DNA from 3 places in the Fulvivirga sp. AWR4_260 genome. Region 3 is predicted to be linked to each of the others. Evidence: riboswitches for the same ligand, from Rfam matches in the RefSeq annotation. Region 3 holds a riboswitch; each other region holds the start of a gene.
The links. Region 3 has a riboswitch for cobalamin ahead of ACXACQ_RS22355 (ABC transporter substrate-binding protein). Riboswitches for the same ligand answer to the same signal wherever they lie in the genome.
Positions count from the first base shown of each region.

Region 1: linked by a shared signal. The riboswitch ahead of ACXACQ_RS21040 (hypothetical protein) and the one ahead of ACXACQ_RS22355 (ABC transporter substrate-binding protein) in region 3 are both predicted to bind cobalamin.
Region 2: linked by a shared signal. The riboswitch ahead of cobA (uroporphyrinogen-III C-methyltransferase) and the one ahead of ACXACQ_RS22355 (ABC transporter substrate-binding protein) in region 3 are both predicted to bind cobalamin.

Region 1 covers NZ_JBSWSU010000015.1:3,501,406-3,507,735, reverse strand. The annotation lists gene ACXACQ_RS21055 (arylsulfatase) at 1-1,580, shown strand, start outside; gene ACXACQ_RS21050 (TonB-dependent receptor) at 1,616-3,889, opposite strand; gene ACXACQ_RS21045 (metal-dependent transcriptional regulator) at 3,991-4,647, shown strand; cobalamin riboswitch at 4,745-4,925, shown strand; gene ACXACQ_RS21040 (hypothetical protein) at 5,103-6,227, shown strand.
Region 2 covers NZ_JBSWSU010000001.1:1,300,250-1,306,579, reverse strand. The annotation lists gene bluB (5,6-dimethylbenzimidazole synthase) at 1-340, opposite strand, end outside; gene cobJ (precorrin-3B C(17)-methyltransferase) at 327-1,733, opposite strand; gene cobI (precorrin-2 C(20)-methyltransferase) at 1,730-2,431, opposite strand; gene ACXACQ_RS05485 (sirohydrochlorin chelatase) at 2,431-3,363, opposite strand; gene cobA (uroporphyrinogen-III C-methyltransferase) at 3,363-4,916, opposite strand; cobalamin riboswitch at 5,120-5,324, opposite strand; gene ACXACQ_RS05475 (substrate-binding domain-containing protein) at 5,460-6,326, opposite strand.
Region 3 covers NZ_JBSWSU010000015.1:3,908,893-3,915,222, forward strand. The annotation lists gene ACXACQ_RS22345 (ABC transporter ATP-binding protein) at 1-883, opposite strand, end outside; gene ACXACQ_RS22350 (FecCD family ABC transporter permease) at 886-1,917, opposite strand; gene ACXACQ_RS22355 (ABC transporter substrate-binding protein) at 1,921-3,069, opposite strand; cobalamin riboswitch at 3,147-3,350, opposite strand; gene ACXACQ_RS22360 (M48 family metallopeptidase) at 3,507-5,600, shown strand; gene ACXACQ_RS22365 (hypothetical protein) at 5,597-6,325, shown strand.

The DNA of each region.
Region 1 (6,330 bases), 410 kb from region 3:
TAGTTTTAATTATGGCTGATGATTTAGGCTTTTCGGATATCGGATGTTATGGAGGGGAGGTAGAAACGCCTAATCTGAACTGGCTGGCAGGACATGGTTTAAGGTTTACCCAATTTTATAATACTTCACGTTGTTGTCCAACCAGAGCATCTTTATTAACGGGATTGTATAATCACCAAGCGGGAATAGGAGATATGACCGGTGACACAGGTAGAGATGGGTACCGAGGCCATTTGGTAGAGGCTTCTGTTACATTGGCCGAAGCATTAAAGGAAGCTGGCTACCATACAGGAATGGTAGGTAAGTGGCATGTTTCTAATACCGTAGTGCAGAAAGATCCACAAGAGCAGCTTAATTGGTTAAATCACCAATCATTTTACCCTGAGTTTTCACCGATAGAGCAATACCCTGTTAATAGAGGATTTGAAAAGTATTACGGTAATATTTGGGGAGTGGTAGATTTCTTCGATCCTTTTAGTTTGGTAAATGGTACAGAAGCGGTAAAGGAAGTGCCGCAAAACTACTATCATACAGATGCTATTAATGATACTGCTTCAGTTTATATTCGGGAGTTCAGTAAAGAGGATAAGCCATTTTTTTTATATGTAGCACACACGGCTCCACATTGGCCATTACAGGCGCTGCCAGAAGATATTGATAAGTATAAAGATGTTTATAAAGTAGGGTGGGATGCTATTAGAGAGGCAAGATACAAAAGAATGACGAGTAGTGGTTTGATAGACTCTAGCCTTTACCCGTTGAGCCCTAGATGGAAAAACGAGCTTAAATGGGAGGATAATAAAGATAAGGAATGGGACGCAAGAGCGATGGCAGTGCATGCCGCTATGATTGACAGGATGGATCAGGGGATAGGCAGAATCATACAAACATTGAAGGAAACGGGTGAATTAGACAATACATTAATTGTGTTTTTGAGTGATAATGGGGCAAGTCCTGAAGATTGCATGCGATATGGGCCCGGGTTTGATAGGCCTAGTCAAACTCGCGATGGAAAAAAAGTAGCTTATCCAGTAGATAAGGATGTGATGCCAGGGCCTCAAACTACCTATGCTTCAATAGGTGCACGGTGGGCAAATGTGGCTAACACACCTTTTCGTTATTGGAAAATGGAGTCATTTGAAGGAGGTATTCATACTCCTATGATTGCATTTTGGCCTAAAGGTATTACTGCTGAGCAGGGCGAGGTTAGTGATCAAGTAGGGCATGTGATGGACTTTATGGCTACTTTTATGGATGTGGCAGAGGCCAAATATCCAGAAAATTACCATGGTAATGAGGTGATACCTACTTCAGGTAAAAGCTTACGGCCTATTTTTATGGCCAATAAAAGAAGTGGGCATGAGGTGCTGTATAATGAGCATGAGGGAAGTAAATATGTGCGTAATGACGAGTGGAAATTGGTGGCTTATAATGCAGAAAGCCCTTGGGAGTTATATCAAATAAAAAATGACAGAACCGAAACCAAGAATGTGGCTAAAAAGTACCCCGAGGTGGTGAGAGAGCTGGAGGCGCTGTGGGTAGAGTGGGCGAAAACTCATGATGTATTAACTAAGCCATAAGGATAATAGTAAGGGAGCAACTGCTCCCTTTTTTATTAATCAATAGCATACCTTAGCCCAATAAAGCCTCTAATGCCTTGGTTGGGGCCATATACGTATGTAGGATCAAAAGTTAATGAATAAGGATTATTAGGAGTTGCAATTACCTGTCCGTTTTGGTCAAAATCTACTTGCTTGTCAAAAGGGTCGTTAGACCGTGCTATTATAAAGGGATTTCCCTTGTTGGGAGTCCAGTTTAATAGATTTTTGACGCCACCGTATAACTCCAGATTTTTATTCCATTTTTTAGTTATTTGTATGTTTTGAATACTCCACCATGGCGAATATTCATCTCTAGGGTCGAGAGTGCCTAATAATGGTAGCCGCATGGGGCTGTATACATTTCCTGTATAGTCTAAAGTAATAGAGGTGTTGGGTATTTCATAGCCTAAGCGCCAAGTACCAGTAAAATGTTCTGTAAATAGTTGTTGAATGGTTTCTCCGTTTTCTTTGCGATATACATCCATGAGGGTAGCACCAAGCATTACTTTCAGTCCATTGCTGAAATAGGTGTCGATGTCTACAGATGCCCCTTGACTAATGGCATGGCCATCAAGGTTGTCATAAATAATTTTGTTGGGGTCGCTGTCATAATCCGCTATTATTTTATTGCCAAAATATGTGTAGAATGCCGTAGCATCTAATTGAATATAAGTGCCATTAACGGTGTATATCTTTCTTACATAATTAAGGTTGGCGTTCCATGATGTTTCAGGCTTTAGGTTGTCTATAAATTCCACATCACGTGCGCCTGTTAATGCCGCATGATCTTCGGTGAAAACATTAGCTACTCTATAGCCACGTCCGGTACTTAGTCTTATAACATTATTTTTGTTATTTGAAGTCCATTTATAATTGAGTCTTGGGGTAAGAATATTGCCATGAATTGAATTGTAGTCATACCTCATGCCCAGTAATAATGACTGATTTTTGTCTATTTTATACTCATCTTGAATAAATAAACCGGGTAAGTAAATTTTTGACGGAGCATTTGAGTCATTTTCTTCGGTGGCAGTGGTATTATCATCATAGTAAGTATACCTAGTGGCAGCCCCTGCTAGTAAATTGTGGTTATTTAACGTCCTGATCCAGGTTAATTGACCAAAATATATTTGTTGGTCAGCGTTAAAGAGCATGTCTCCATAGGCACTATTTTGTAAGTGGCGGTTGGCGCTAAATGTGATTTTTAGATTTTCATTGGTAGGTAACTCATAAGTACCCATTAACTCCCATCTTTTTGTATAAATACTTTCGCCATATACATCATTACCACCTCTATTTTCTGATGACCAGTTCATTTCACCTCCCCATCGGTCTTCATAAATATAACGGCCACCCACTTGAAATTCCTTATTGCTGGCTCGTTTTATTTGCCACTTGTTAAAAACCGAAATTCTATTCTCGAGCGTAACATCTGTGAAGTTGTCATTATTATGATCAACTGGATTGGAGTAATTGAAGTAATTTATTCCTACTAGTGTATTTAACTTAGGAGCAACTTTAATTTTTGTAGCAATGTCAGCATTTACTTCTTGCCAAGAGGTGGTGTAAATATCAGTGCTAAAATGAGAAGCGTTATCTACATTTTTTGTAATCACATTTATTAACCCGCCAACAGCTTCTGAGCCATACAGCGTAGAGGCCGGTCCTTTTACTACCTCAACCCTTTCAATGAGTGACTGAGGTATACCGCTAAGGCCATAAACTGTAGCAAGTCCACTCACTATGGGCATGCCATCGATTAAAATCATGGTATATGGCCCTTCTAATCCGTTGATGTGGATGTCTCCTGTGTTGCATACATTGCAGTTGATTTGAGGTCTTACACCATTAATGTTTTGAATGGCTTCAAATAACGAAGGGCTAGGGTTTGCTTTAAAAAAGTCTTTACTGAAAACTTCTACCGGTACGGGGCTTTCTAATTTAGAAACCTCGTTTAAAGTGCCTGAAACCACTACTTCATCAAGCATGTCTTCGGCTTCCGAGAGGTTGAAATTTACATGAGTGTGCGATGCAGAAATGTCTATTGATTGAGTAGCTGTTTTATAGCCTATGGCCGATGCGCTTATCTTATAACTGCCTTTTTGGGGTATTTTAAGGCTATAGTTCCCTTCAGCATCAGTGCTAGTGCCAATATGAGTTCCTTTAATATATACATTAGCATAGGGTACCTCTTGGTTTTGGTTTAATACTTTGCCCGAGACCACTTGCTGTGCATGGCCTGTAATGGCAAGTATTGATAGTAATAGTAAAGTATATAATTTGACCACTTTATTTTAATTGATTTTAATGTAAAATATAAAAGTTAGATAAAGCTAACAATTATATTCTGATCAAAAAAATTAAATTTGTGCTGTAGCAAGTAATATTTATGTATTCATATACTGAAGAAAACTATTTAAAGGCGCTTTTTACTATAGAGGATCAGCAATCTGAAATAAATGTAAATGTGCTGAGTAAGCATTTAGGCATTAAAATGCCCACCGTAACCAACATGATAAAAAAGTTGGCTCAGAAAGATTTGGTGAACTATGAAAGTTATAAACCGCTAAATCTTACAGAAAAAGGTAGGGTAGAGGCTGCTAAGGTTATTCGTAAACATAGGCTTACTGAAATGTTTTTGGTTGAAAAAATGGGCTTTGGCTGGGAAGAGGTTCATGAGATAGCTGAGCAAATAGAGCATATTAAGTCAGCAGCATTTTTCTCTAAAATGGATCAGATGCTTAACTACCCCACTATTGACCCACATGGTAGCCCTATTCCTGATGAGCACGGCAAAGTGAAGGTGTTAAAGTATAAGAAGTTAAGTGAGTGCACTGCAGGAGAGAAAATTAAAGTTACTGCGGTAACTAATTCCTCAGAAGAATTTTTGAAGTATTTAAACAATAAAAGTATCAACCTAGGTACAGTTATTACCATTGATACAGTAGAAGAATATGATGGTACTATGCGTGTGAGTTATGGAGAGGTGGAGAGTCAGCCATTGGGAAGTAAAGTAACGGCAAAGCTGTTGGTGGTCAATCAATAAGCTCATTATTAGTACTTGAAAAGTTGTTTTTATTTAAGCTAAACCCATTTTTTAGTATAAATTGAATATATTTACTTATAGTAAAGTTCTTTACTTAATTTCATCAATCGGATAGGGTTGCACTGAAGTGAATTAAAAGGGAATCTGGTGAAAATCCGGAACTGTCGCGCAACTGTATTTAACACAGAAGCATTGCTTGTATACCACTGTTATCATTAATGGGAAGGTGAGTAATGGCTGTTATAAGTCAGGAGACCTGCCTTTATCCTCAATGACATTGCTTTCGCGTAATAAAGTTATAGGTCAGGAATGATGCTTACAATAAATAGTCATAGGATTGGTACGTCTTGTGGTTTCTTTTACTCATCCTCACAATATATTTATTCTTATAAAGGCAAAGACGAAATTTTGCAATGGACTTTTAACTAATGTTCAACCACTTAAAGTTAAAAGAAATGCAAACTCACATTTTAGGATATTCACACTCGCAAGACCATGCGAGCTTAAAGGAGGCTTATGAAAAATATCTCAACGCTCAATTAACCATATCTGAGCTGATAGTTCAGGGTAATGTTATAAAACAAAAGAACTGGCAAGAATTGCAGCAGATGGGGGTTGATTTAATTCCTTCTAATGATTTTTCTTTTTATGATCGGGTACTGGATATGGCTTTTACTGTAGACGCTATTCCTGAAAGATACCATGATGTGATCTTAAAAGATGGAAAAACTGAGCTTGACCTTTATTTTGCTATGGCGGAAGGCTATGAAAGTGAAAATATTGCTGTTAATGGCATGGATAAGCGGCAGTGGTTTGATTCTAATTATAGCTATGTAGTCCCCGAGTTTACTAAGGGGCAGCAGTTTAGGCTGTTTGGTACCAAAGTGATTAACGATTATTGTGAGGCTAAGCGCTTGGGAGTAAAAACTAAGCCTGTATTATTAGGGCCAGTATCATTTTTGCTGTTAGGTAAGCAAATAGGACAGGCCTTTAATGTTTTAGATTTGTTAGATCATCTAATTCCCGTTTATTGCGAAGTGCTGAAAAAGTTAGAAGCATTGGATGTAGAGTGGGTTCAATTTGATGAGCCTTGTTTAGCTTCTGCTATTAATGATGAAACCAAAAGAGCCTTTACGGCTACTTATTCAAAAATTAAAAGGCAATTCCCTCATTTGAAAACCATGGTGGCGACCTATTTTCATGGCCTAGAGGAAAATGTGCAAGTGGCTACAAATTTGCCAGTTTCAGCATTGCACCTAGACCTTATTAATGCATCAGAGCAGCTTATGCCTGTGCTTCAGATGGCGCCAGCATGCCTTACCCTATCATTAGGAGTCATAAATGTTGATTCAAATAGTGTGATTGTAAATGAGCGTTTGCTCAAAAATATTGAGGAAATAGTAGAAAAAAGAGGAGATGAAAAACTTATGCTAAGTGCTAATTGTGCTTTAGGTGAAATGTTGGGAGGTTTTAATAACACTGAGTCTCTTATTCGTTTATCTGAAGGTAGTATTAGTGATAGGGTAAAAGAATTGATGCAGTTAAAGCAAACGCTTGAGGGGCATTTAGTAGCATATTAACGCTAGGGCTCTGGGCTATTTTGTGCTTTAATTTATTAGCGGAAAATTAATTTTACTGATCAGGAGTTATCATTGTAACAGAGTGTAATTAGTTATATATTGA
Region 2 (6,330 bases), on a different contig from region 3:
GCTTATAAAAAACAGCAATGTTTACAGGAGACTCCATTATACCCTCCAACTTCATAGCGCTATAAAGGTCCTTTCTATCCGCTCCAAATTGAGTTTTAGCTTTTTCATTTTCTTGCTCAAAGCTTTCTTTAATCTGCAGCTTAGTTTCAGGATCCTGAATGACCACATACTCCCAAGGTTGGCTAAAACCAACGGATGGGGCATTGATGCCAGCCATTAATATTTCTTCCAGCTTTTCTTCTTCAATAGGATCATTCAAAAACCTATTCCCCCGCACATCTCTTCGAGAAACCATAATCTCTCGAAGCAGCTGGCTTTCTTCTTCACTAAATATTTTCATGCTCCACTACGTTTTTTGAAAAATAATCGGCTGCCTGAGGTAGAGTATAAGCCGCATTAACAATGGCAGCTGCCACATTACTCCCTCCTCTATTACCAGTTATTATTACTTGATCTACATCTGCCTGCTTAAGCTGAGCTTTGCTCTCTACCACATTCACAAACCCAACGGGCACGCCAATAATGCCTACAGGTTTAAAATCAGGGTTGCGCTGCAACTCATCGGTAAGTTCCATCAGAGCCGTGGGGGCATTTCCAACTACATACAAAGCATTGGGCAATAGCTTAGCAGCCTTTTTTATTCCAGCCTGAGTTCTGGTCAAGTTACTTTCTTCTGCATCCCTTTTTGCCTCTTCATCATTCAAAAAACAATGAATGGTATTACCATACTTTTCGCTAAAAGCTTTTGTTATCCCAGACTTCACCATAGTTACATCAGTTACTATGTCTCCACCATCAAGTAAGTATTGATACCATTTTTCTATTGCTCCTTCAGTAGCTTCATATGTTTTATAATCTTCGATGAGCCCAGTAGTATGTATTACCCTTGTAATGGCCCATTTATCAGCCACGCTCAATGGAAGGTTTTGCAAATGTTCAGTAACTATCCTGAAGCTTTCTTGCTGAATTTCTTCTCCCGTATGCGGCTTTCTATTTAAATATCCTCTTGGGGTTACTAAATACTCTTTGTACTGATAAGTCTGAGAATTGCCTATCATCACCAAACTGAACATATCCACATCGGCAGGGTCAAGTTCTCCCAATGTGGTAATTTTAATATTTTCATCATCACGAGTAACCTGCCTCACTATGGCCACAGGTGTTTCAGCAGACCTTTCTTCTAAAAATATTTCCTTTAGTCTTCCTAGCTGCCAATATCTCTTTTTACTTCGTGGGTTATAAAGGCTAGTGACGAAATCACCCATAGCCGCAGCCCTTATCCTCTTTTCAATAGTACCCCATGGTGTCATAAGATCTGACAAAGAAATACAGCAAAAATCATGGCCTAACGGAGCCCCCAGCTTACTGCCAGCAGCCAAAAAAGCTGATACTCCTGGCAATGTTTCCAACAAGATGTCATCAGCAGCAGCATTATCCGATTTTGAGACCATTTCATAAACGATAGCCGCCATTGAATAAATACTGGCATCACCAGAACCTATTACTACCACATTATTTCCCGCTAGTGCTTTTTCAATAGCTACAGCCGCTCTTTCCTCCTCCTTACCCAAAGGCATAGCAATACATTCACAGCCATCAGCAAGGTAAGTACCGATAAACTGAAAATAATAATCGTAACCAATAACCACTTCGGCATGAGTGAGGGCTGAAGTCACCAATGGCAGAATATATGCATCGTTTCCTGGGCCAATACCAGCTACCGTTATTTTCATTTTTTTATTATCATTAATGAGAAATATGGTATCTCTCTATTTTTAATCTCTTTTAAATCTGTGCTTAGAAACTCACGATCAGTTCCTAACCTTTCTACGTAGTAGATTTGATAGTTCGTGCGACTTAAAACATTATAGATGTTATCAATAACCGAACGTATTTTCATGAGCACTATCGTATCATAATTTTCGAAACACTCTTTTAATTGCTCTTCATCCGCTATCCTGGCTGCTATAAAAATCTTATCACTTTGTAAGCTAAGTGGCACAGTATGCCGAGCTGCTGCGGCTATAAATGAGGTTACTCCAGGGATCACATTCACACTCATTTCATCATGTTTAAAGCGCCTCAATAAATACGAAAAGGAGCTATATGTACCTGCATCACCTTCCGTAACCACTACAATATTTTTTCCCTGAGAGTATCGCTTTTTAATCTCATTATAGACACCCTCATAGGTAGATTCCGCACTGGCTCTATTTAAATCCATTTTTAGGTAGAAGCCTTGCATTTTTTCAACAGAAAGGTCATAATGTTTTAATATAGATAAAGCATAACTATCCTTTTTTCCATCACTAAAAACCGAACCTGGGTAATATATTATATCCGCTTCCTGTAACGCCTTTAATCCTTTTAGGGTAATTAACTCGGGATCTCCCGGCCCCAACGAAACACCAGTAATCAAGCCCGTACCCATTATATACCTAATAGTTTTTTCACCTTTTTGACCACTCCAGCTTTCTCCCCTACTTTTTCATCTTCTTCAAACAAAACTCCTTTCACATTGAGGTGATGTCCAATTTGCTCCTGCCCTACTTGTTCTTCAAAACCAATAATTTGTTTTCTGTATTTACACATCTGACAGTTCATATTACCTGTGCCCTCTTGCACGTCTTTAAGCCTTTCATCAAAGGCCTGCAATATCAGTTCGTCAGTACCAAAAGATTTTGTATACACATAATCAAGGTTTGAACTAGCATTAAAATCATCTACTGACTGGTAAATTCGTTCTAATAAAATACCTGTGAAGAAAAAGAAAGGTATTACAATGGTTCTTTTAAAGCCTAGCTTATCTACCATCGCTAAGGATTCTGCCACAGTTGGATATGCAGTGCCGCTATAGCTGACAGTGGCAAACCCGTACCCCATTCCTTCCCAAAGCATGCTGCATAATTTATGCACATCAGAGTTGGAGTCAGGGTCAGTTGTACCTCTCCCCACTACCATTAGGCACGTCTCCTTTCTATCTACAAGACTGAGCTCTGCTTCTTTTTCGGAAAGTATTTTTTTGGACAAATCGAGCAAATACGAACTTACGCCCAAGTGCCTTCCCATTTTAATGGTCAAATCAGGGTAATAACTTTGTATAGTATTTAACTCGTAAGGGATATCATTTTTGGCATGCGAACCAGCAAATAATATTACCGGCAACGCATAAATTACCCTTACCCCCTTCTCATAAAGCCTTTCTACAGCTGCTTCATAGAGCGGATGATTAAACTCTAAAAAACCATAATCTACTTCATAATCATGATAACGCTCTTTTAAAAGCCCCACCAGTTCTTTAAAAGCTTCCGTTCCAGCTTTTCTTCTGGTTCCATGTCCGCAAAGTAATATTCCTTCTTTCATTATCTAATGGGTTTTACACCTATTAAAAACACTACAGGCATCGCCAAGTCAGCCTTTTCTACATCTTCTTGAATGTCTTTTAATGTACTCGTAAGCACCTGCTCATTCTCTCTGGAAACATTAGCTACAGCTGTGATCGGAATAGTATCATCCTCACACACCTCTATTAACTTAGGAATAAGTTTATCCAAACTTTTCATAGCCATATACACCGCTAAGGAATTTCCCGCCTTCAGCAATGCTGCTATACCATTTAATTGTTCATATGAATAATCAGCGGTATGAGCTGTACAAATCATAAACGCATTTGATTTGCCCCTTTCCGTTACCGGAATATTATTAAGGTTAGCCGCAGCCAGTGCCGCTGACAAACCTGGCACTATCTCAAAAGGAAGGTGGTGTGCTGTAAGGTATCTTGCCTCTTCTGCTGCACGCCCATATACATATGGATCTCCTGATTTCAACCTTACTACATTTCGCCCTTGCTTATAATGCAGGTGAAGTAATTCATTGATTCTATTCTGTCGGTCTTGCTGGTTAGACTTATCTGCAAACTTTCGCCCTACATAAATGAACTCGGCCTGAGGGTTAATGTCTAGAATTTCCTTAGAAACCAAGTTGTCATATAAAATAACCTCGGCATGCTCTACAGCCTCATACGCCCTCAAGGTAAGGCAGCCCATAGCCCCCGGCCCGGCCCCCACAATGGTTATTTTACCCGAATGCTGATTAGTAAAAAGCTCTTCAGGATTATTATATTTATACTGATAACCCAACAATTGTATAGACTTGCTGTTATCTATTATCTTGTACACGCCTCCAGTCTCTTCCTTAAAAACTGGCGGTGTAAGCCCTAAAATAGTAGCAGCTTTTTCATAATATGTTTTACGCTGAGGATGCTCACTGCAGCATACATTAAAAACCTCTCCGTAAACCTGCTTTTTAATTACAGAATGGATTATACCTATACAATCATCGAGGTGAACCAAGTTCACAGGAGCCAAACCATTACGTAAAGCTCTTTTTTCTGCCAAAAACTTTCCTGGATGTCGATCCGGACCAATGAGTCCTGCAAACCGCAGGATAGTTAGATTCTCATTGAAATGCTGTCTTAAAACCCTTTCCGCTTCAACCACAGCCTCTCCTGATTCTCGCTCTGGCTTTAGCGGCTCATTTTCTGTAATAGGTTGCTCACCATTGCCATAAACACTGGTTGAGCTGGTATAAATCACTTTGGTTTGTGATGATGTATTAGCAACAACCTGCCTGATCTGGCTAAGGTAATTTTCTTTTCCTTGCTGACTTATACGTGGAGGAGTACAAATAATCAAAACATTCGCATCATGCAAGAATGCTTCCCAATCACCTTTAATCTGATCCTTTTCTAAACTAATTCTTGTAACTCCAAAGGGAAAGTGGTTATAAGAAGACAACTTCTCAATGCTATGTACAGAACCCCTTATGCCATAGCCCTTTTTTTGTAAATATTGAGCCAAGGGTAGGCCAAGCCAGCCTAAACCTAATATGGAGATATGTGTAGTATTTGTTTCCATATTATTTATTGGTTATTACAAAGCATGTCGTATTTAGCTTGCAAAATGCTTTCTCTCTGTTCAAAACAGTTTAGGTTTAAGTATAAAAAAAATAGAAATGAAACTCAGGAAGGAAAAGGTACAATATCACCTTTGATGTAGCACTAGGCAACATTTTCAATTTTCAGGAATGATATGACCTGCACTTTTAACCCGAAAGCCTGGATTCATCACGAAAAATGGCAGGTCTTCTGACTCTTTCGTATTCGCTCGCCTTCTCATCTTTAATGACAATGGCATGCCGAACGAATTATTTACTTCACATATGCAAAGTCGAAATTACAGCTGCGGGTACAGTTTCAGAATTACACTGAATTCCCTTTTAATTTTCGTAAATACTTACGAAAAACCACAATCCGCACGAATATAGAAAGTTTTTAGATCAACGGCACAGCTTGAGCGATGGATATTTGCCTTATTGAAAACATTTTTGACATAAAAACCTATTCATCAAAACATTAGCAACTTCAATAGGCCTACTTACCCACTACTATGGTATATTTATTACGATTGCCTTTTCCACACTAATGGATCTACAGTAGCATCTCCTGAAACAATGCCGGCCTCTTTTAAGGTATAAACTACACTCATCAACATCTTATCACTTACCCAGCTGTTGGTAGTCCACTCAGTAGAATGAAACCAAACTGCAGCATCCTGATGTGGTATATCATATTTCTCACTTACCTGATCAATGGCACTATCACTACGCATGAAATCGTCACAAGCATGATGAACTATTTTGAGGAATTTATCTAATAATTCGGGCTGTTGTGCTATAATATCGTTAGTAGCAGCAATCATAAAACAGGGCCAAGGAGAAATGAATTCGCCTATTCTTCTTAGCATTCCTTTATTTACATAAGGCTTGGTCATAAATTTTTCCCAGTAGAAAACATCCGTTTCTCCGCTGTTCAATGATTGAAGCGCTCCATCAATATTCTCTACAGGAATAAACTGCTCTGCGACCATTTTTTCTCCATTTTTCAAGGCATCAACGGTAGGCATAAGGTGTGATCCTGAACCTAAACGGCTAATGGCTACTTTTTGGTCATAAACCTGATTATGCGCAGTGAGATCGCTATTTACACCTGTATGCACCCCCCAAGTTAAAGGCGATTTCACATAACCACTTATGATCTTAGAAGGGTTTCCTTTAATTATATCTGTGATTATACCTTCAGTAAGTAAAATACAAATATCGCACTCTCCACTTCTCAAAGCCTTAGTCATACCTCCTGTACCTTGCGGATAATCCACCCAATTTAGGTTAATCCCAGCCTGCTGAAATAATCCTTTTTCATTAGCGATATGTATAGGTAAATTGAAATGCTCAGGCACACCGCCTACTGTAAGAGTGATATTTTCCATGGTA
Region 3 (6,330 bases):
CTACTTCTAAATCTGCATTACTCACTATTTCATATCCCTCTTTCTCCATGGCATGGCAAGTCCATTTATACAAGAAGCCTTCACCTTTCACCGCAATTTTCTGCTGGTAATTATGGTTAATTTTGAAAGCACCTGTTTGTCTATCGAACTTCACATAATCGTCTTTAAAAGCAGAACTAAATTTATTTTCTATAATAAGGTCTTCCGGTGTACCCGTAAAGAGTTGCCCATCTTGTCCTATTAGCCAAACCATATCCGCTAGTTGTATAGCAACTTCCAACTCATGAGTAGATAATAAAATGGCCTTATTAGTTTCAATAGCAAGTTTTCTTAAAAGTGAAAGCAATGCCACTCTATTGCTTACATCTAGGTGTGCCGTGGGCTCATCTAAAATTAATAGAGGAGTATCCTGAGCCAAAGCCTTAGCAATCATTACACGCTGCTTTTCCCCATCACTCAACTCATGAATATGTACATCTGCAAAGCCATCAACCTGCACCAGCTCCATAGACCTCTGAATAATATCCTTGTCTTCCTTAGTAAGTTTACCTAACCAATTAGTATAAGGCGTGCGTCCTACTGACACCACATCAAATACGGTAAGGTTCACTGGAGTTACTTTTTCTGATAGCACTACACTAATCAACCTTGATAAATCGTATCGGGGTAATGTCAAAACATCTTTACCATCGATATATACCTTACCCTTAAGCGGAATGTGCAGCCCTGTAATGGTGTGAAGTAAAGTAGACTTACCTACTCCATTAGATCCTAATAAGCAGGTTAAGCCTCCCGTTTCAATAGAAAGATTCAAATTTTGAAGCAATGGCTTATTTCTATACCCTACCGCAAGGCTTTCAGTATGTAAAATCAAATTATCCATGGCTATATCGAAGATTTCATTTTACGTGAGCGAATTACCACCCATATCACCACCGGAGATCCAATAATAGCTGTAACAGCATTGATCGGTAACGTATTATTATTACCTGGCAGCTGGGCTATTAGGTCGCAACCTAACAACAAAGACGCTCCAATAAGTATAACTGCAGGTATTAGATAAATATGATTGGATGTTTGCAACACGGCTCTGGCAATGTGCGGCACTGCAAGACCAATAAATGCAATAGGCCCGCAAAATGCAGTAACACTACCTGAAAGCAAACAAGTAGCAACGATAATCACTATTCTATATTTCTTAATAGACACGCCTAATGCTCTGGCGTATGATTCTCCTAAAAGAAATGCATTGAGTTGTTTCTGAGCTATTATGCTAAGTAAAATACCTAATAAAACCAATGGAATTAGGATATAGAGTTGGGTCCAAGTGGTACCGGCCAGACTACCAAAGGTCCATATTAAGTAAGCTTGTATTACTTCTGCGTCATTAAAGAATTGTAAGATACTTACTACTGCTCCTGTTACGCTGCCCACCATCATACCAATAATTAGCAATGAAACATTATCTCGCAACCGGAATGATATTACTAATACAATAGCCAATACACTAGAAGAACCAATTACAGCAGCCATTACAGTTGCCCAATTTCCCAGTGCATGCAAACCTCCAAAAATGGCACCTCCACTCATCACAAGTAGTGCTACGCCTAAGCTGGCTCCATTACTAATCCCCAGCACAAATGGACCTGCCAAAGGATTACGAAATAGTGTTTGCATCAATAAACCAGAAATAGCCAAGCCTGCTCCTGCCGTTACTGCCGTAATGGCCTTTGGCATTCGGAACTCATGAATAATAAAGTCCCAACTTTCCTTTTCTATTGGCTTACCTATAATACTTTTTAATATTTCTCTTAGAGGAATACTTACTGTACCATAACGTATATCTAGCATGAATAGTAAAGCCAAAACCCCCAGCAAAATGGTATAAAAAGTGATATATTTAGTTCCCTTCCCCATGCATCAATGAAGTTTCGTATAGAAATAAAGAGAGTATTGAGGGTAAATATCAGGGTGAAAAATTTTCACTAAGTCATGAAGTATAATATCTGGCCTTACAACACCTTGCTCCCAATAATCGTTGACTCCTTCTTTATTAACTCTGGCAGTGTAATTATATATCTCCCCGGTTTTGTAAGGTTTAAACTGTGCATAACGCTCATCAGAATCTAACACCTCTTCTCGAGTATTTACATATCCGGGGTTAATCCAAAATTCACTATTCATTTGATTTTCAAGTACCGCTTCAAAGCTTAAAGCAAGACTTCCTTTGGTACTATCGCCCGCCCAATAATAATCCGCACCTGCATCTTTTAAAAACTTTGCCATATAGCTATCCCCGCCTGGCATGTACCATGTACCCTTATATACAGAGCCCACCATTACTGTTGGTCGCATTTTCAGTTTACTGGCCTCTTTTACTATACTGAGATAGTTATGTTCTACTACATTAAATATGCTATCAGCTTTGGCTTCTTCTCCTAAAAACAACCCTACAAATTTCAACCACTCGGCTCGTGCCAATGGCGAAGCTTCCATCCATTCTAAGTTGAAAGCCACAGGTACACCTGACTTTTTTACCAATGTGAGGTTTTCATGATCGGGCTGGTAACCAGAAGTCATTAGCAAACCGGGCGATAAACTCACTAGCTTCTCTACTCCCAAATTCTGAACTTCGCCTATTTCCGTTACGCCTCCTTCATTTATCCGTTTCCGCAACTCAGGGTTATAAACATAATCAAACTGCCCATGGGCAATAATCTTATCTGTGGCCTCTAATGCCGACAACATGCCTATATGAGTGGCCGATAAAGTAGCAATGTTTTTTATGGGCACTGTAATCGCCCCTGACATAGCATCTTCTCCATTTGACGTTTTCAGAAGATAAGTAGCCATAATTTTTAGGGTATCCTGAGGGGATTTCACTACTACTTTTGTCAGTGCAGCTGATTTATATACCTCAAATAATTTGGCGTATTTTAACTTTTTAGGAATAAAAACTATTGAATCAGAAGCATTTTGCTCCTGTTGCTCAGGTTGTTGGTTTCCACAGCCACAAAGTGACAAAATGCTCACTACCCACAACGCCACCTTCAACAATAAGTGTTTCATAAAATGAGAATCTCTTCTAGATATCAAGTGCATAAAACTTTAGACACTTGGAATTTTCACCTTTCTCCCGAAAGCAAAAATCCAGCTTTACCATGGCAGGTCTTCTGGCTCATCCCGACAAGTAAAAACCTTCCCGCTCATGAGCAGTGGTGTGAGATTTTACCTGCACTGACTGGTTGGATCACCAGCCGGAACTTACAGCTGCGGGGACAGCCCTCGAATTTCACAAGGTTCCCTTTTAATTTCGGCAATAACCGAAAACCACAGATAGCAAATATAGACATATAATGCAAGAAACAATACATGGATTACACCCTGCATTAAGCTATTATAGAAATACACTTAAGACTAAAAATCAATCATTTTCCGATAAAAAAAATAAATTTTATTAAACCAAGCATATTTTACTATATTGCGCGCCCATTTTAACCAAGCATATGAAAAAAACTTTACCAATTCTACTATTTCTACTTTATCATCAACTGTCTCTGGCTCAGGACAATTTCAGCACCTTACTGCCGCAGGATAGAGTACCCTCTGACTTCACAGAAAGCAGTTCTTTTAAATACAAAATGGATGTTGCCTCTATATCATCGTCCGACAAAAGGTATCAAAAGAAAGGCAAAAAGAAGTTTTATTTAAACAGCAACTACAATATAGATGACTTTTTGCGCAGTGGAAAAGTGTTATTTAACGATCCTATTTCCAGCTACCTCAATGAAGTTCTCTATAATGTGTTACAAAATGATAAAGAAACACTAAATAAGCTTAGAGTATACGCTGTAAAATCTCCGGTTCCGAATGCGTTCACCACCAATAATGGTATCATATTCGTAAATATTGGACTCCTTAGTAAGCTCGAAAATGAAGCTCAATTAGCATTTATATTATCTCACGAGGTTACACATTACAAAAAGCAGCATATCATCAATAGCTATATTCAAAATATAGATATAAAAAAAGGAAAAGGTGACTTCAAAGGTTTCTCTCGAGATCAGCAGCAAATAGCTAAAACCAGTTATTCGCACGAACTAGAAATGGAAGCAGATTCTGAAGGTCTGAAGACTTACCTTAATTCAAGCTACAGCAAAGACTCACTTGCAAGAGTTTTTGATATTCTTCAGGTTTCTGACCAGCTTTTGCTGGACCAAGAATTTGAATACGCATTTTTAGAGCATGATAAGTATATTATACCTGCAGAGCTTCAAATTGAAGAATTTCAGATATACACCACTGATGAAAATTATGATGACAAAAATAGCACCCACCCTAATATAGGCAAGAGAAAGGCTAATGTGATTAAACTTGCCAGACATTCAGGTGAGGGCGGTAAAAAATATATAGCATCAGAAGAAAAATTTCAGCGCACCGTATCGCTATCTTCCTTAGAAATGTGTAGACAATACTTGCTTGTTCATGACCATTTGAAAGCATTTTATTTGGCTTACGATCTATTAAAAGGAGGCAACAACAACCAAACTTATTTACAAAAAACAATAGCCAAAGCCATATATGGACTTACTTATTGGGAAAGTGAGAATTTCTCTGGGCATGAATTGATTGTTTCTAAAGAGTTTCAAAAAATCAAATTTCTATTTGAGAAAATGTCATACAGTGAAAGGTTAATCTTGGCTATACAATACCTACAACCACTGTCAGAACAGCTACCAAATGATGAAGAGCTTAACCTTATGCTTGAAGACTGTGTGGCCAGATTAATGGAAGTAGATCAGGACACCAAGGATTACCTCTTTGAAGAAAATGAAAAATCGGATTTACCTTATTACTACCATGCTTTCGAAGGACTAAAAAACAGAGAAGGGCTTCATAACAGGTTCATTAAATACATTAAAAAAGAAGCTCCCGTACTTAGCAAAAAGGAATTAAGAAAAAGAAAGAAACTACAAAAGAAGGCTGCAAAACATAAAAAGGGTGTAAAAGTAGACCATACCATAATTGCTGACCCGATTTATGTAAGAATAGATGAGCGTAAAAAAAGCTCCATGAGGTTTATTGAAAGTGAAGATGCTCTAAAAAACATTCAGCCTAAAGTAAACAAGGCCGCTTCTAGCCTCTCTATGGATGTGGATTTCCTGGATATGCATAACCTGAATTATAATAGCGTAGAGACATTCAGAAACCATGCAATAGTGAATGAATGGTTGGGTGAAAAATTCGCTCAGAATGACACCTCCATGATCAGTCCCATACACAACGAAATGATAGAGGTATCTGAGAGCTATGGCAGTAATCATGTTACATGGATGGGAAACCTTTCGGTATCCGAAACTAAACCAGGTAAAGGATATTACATCTTCTACAGTTTGGTTTATCCTCCATTATTACCGATAGCTATAATCTATGCTTTATCGCCCAATCACGGTACTTTTTATTTTGCCATTACATTTGATGTAAGGAGTGAACAACCTATTTCCAACGATCTTAGGTTGATGAAAAACAAAGACAACAACAGTTTACTCACCTCAAACATCTACTACACACTTTTTAAACTTAAAAATGGCAAACTATGAAACGTTTATACAAAATAATATTATTACTATTAATAACATCGATAGGATACGCTCAGGTACCAGGTTATTTAGGAAAAAGAGCTTTTGTCTACTTTTCACCCAATTTAACTCCTGCTATTTTTAATCAAAACATTAACAATAGCGCTACTTTCAACTTGTCGGATAATGAAGACACTCCTAAATCAAGCATAACTGCATTTAATTACAAACCACAGTTCAGCTTTGAATACCTTCTCGGACAAAAGTTTGGAGTTGGAGTAGATTATAGCTTGCTAAGAACAGGAACTAGCCATGTTTACCAAGTAAAAGAAGAACGGTCAGTCGATTTTGATGTACTCAAGGGCCACTCAATAGGAATGCACATGAAGTTTTATAGGTTTAAAAAATCAAACTCTATCGCCCCTATTGGGAAGTATATTAACCTAAAAGCAGAGTATGTTACATACAATACTTATGATGATAAAAATTCATCCGAAAGCATTTTCGAAAATGACTTCAACTACTTTGTAATAACTTATGAAGCAGGAAAACAGGCTATTATAGGAGATTTTATGGTTGTACATTATGGTGTTGAATTTGGCTTAGCATTAGTACCTGATAAGCATTTTGAAGATAATGACATTAACTGGACAGTTCAACAAGACTCCGCTTACCGCTCACATGGTAGTTTATTTAATTACTCCATCTTTAACCTAAAACTCGGCATAGGTTCATTACTTTTTTAAACCTG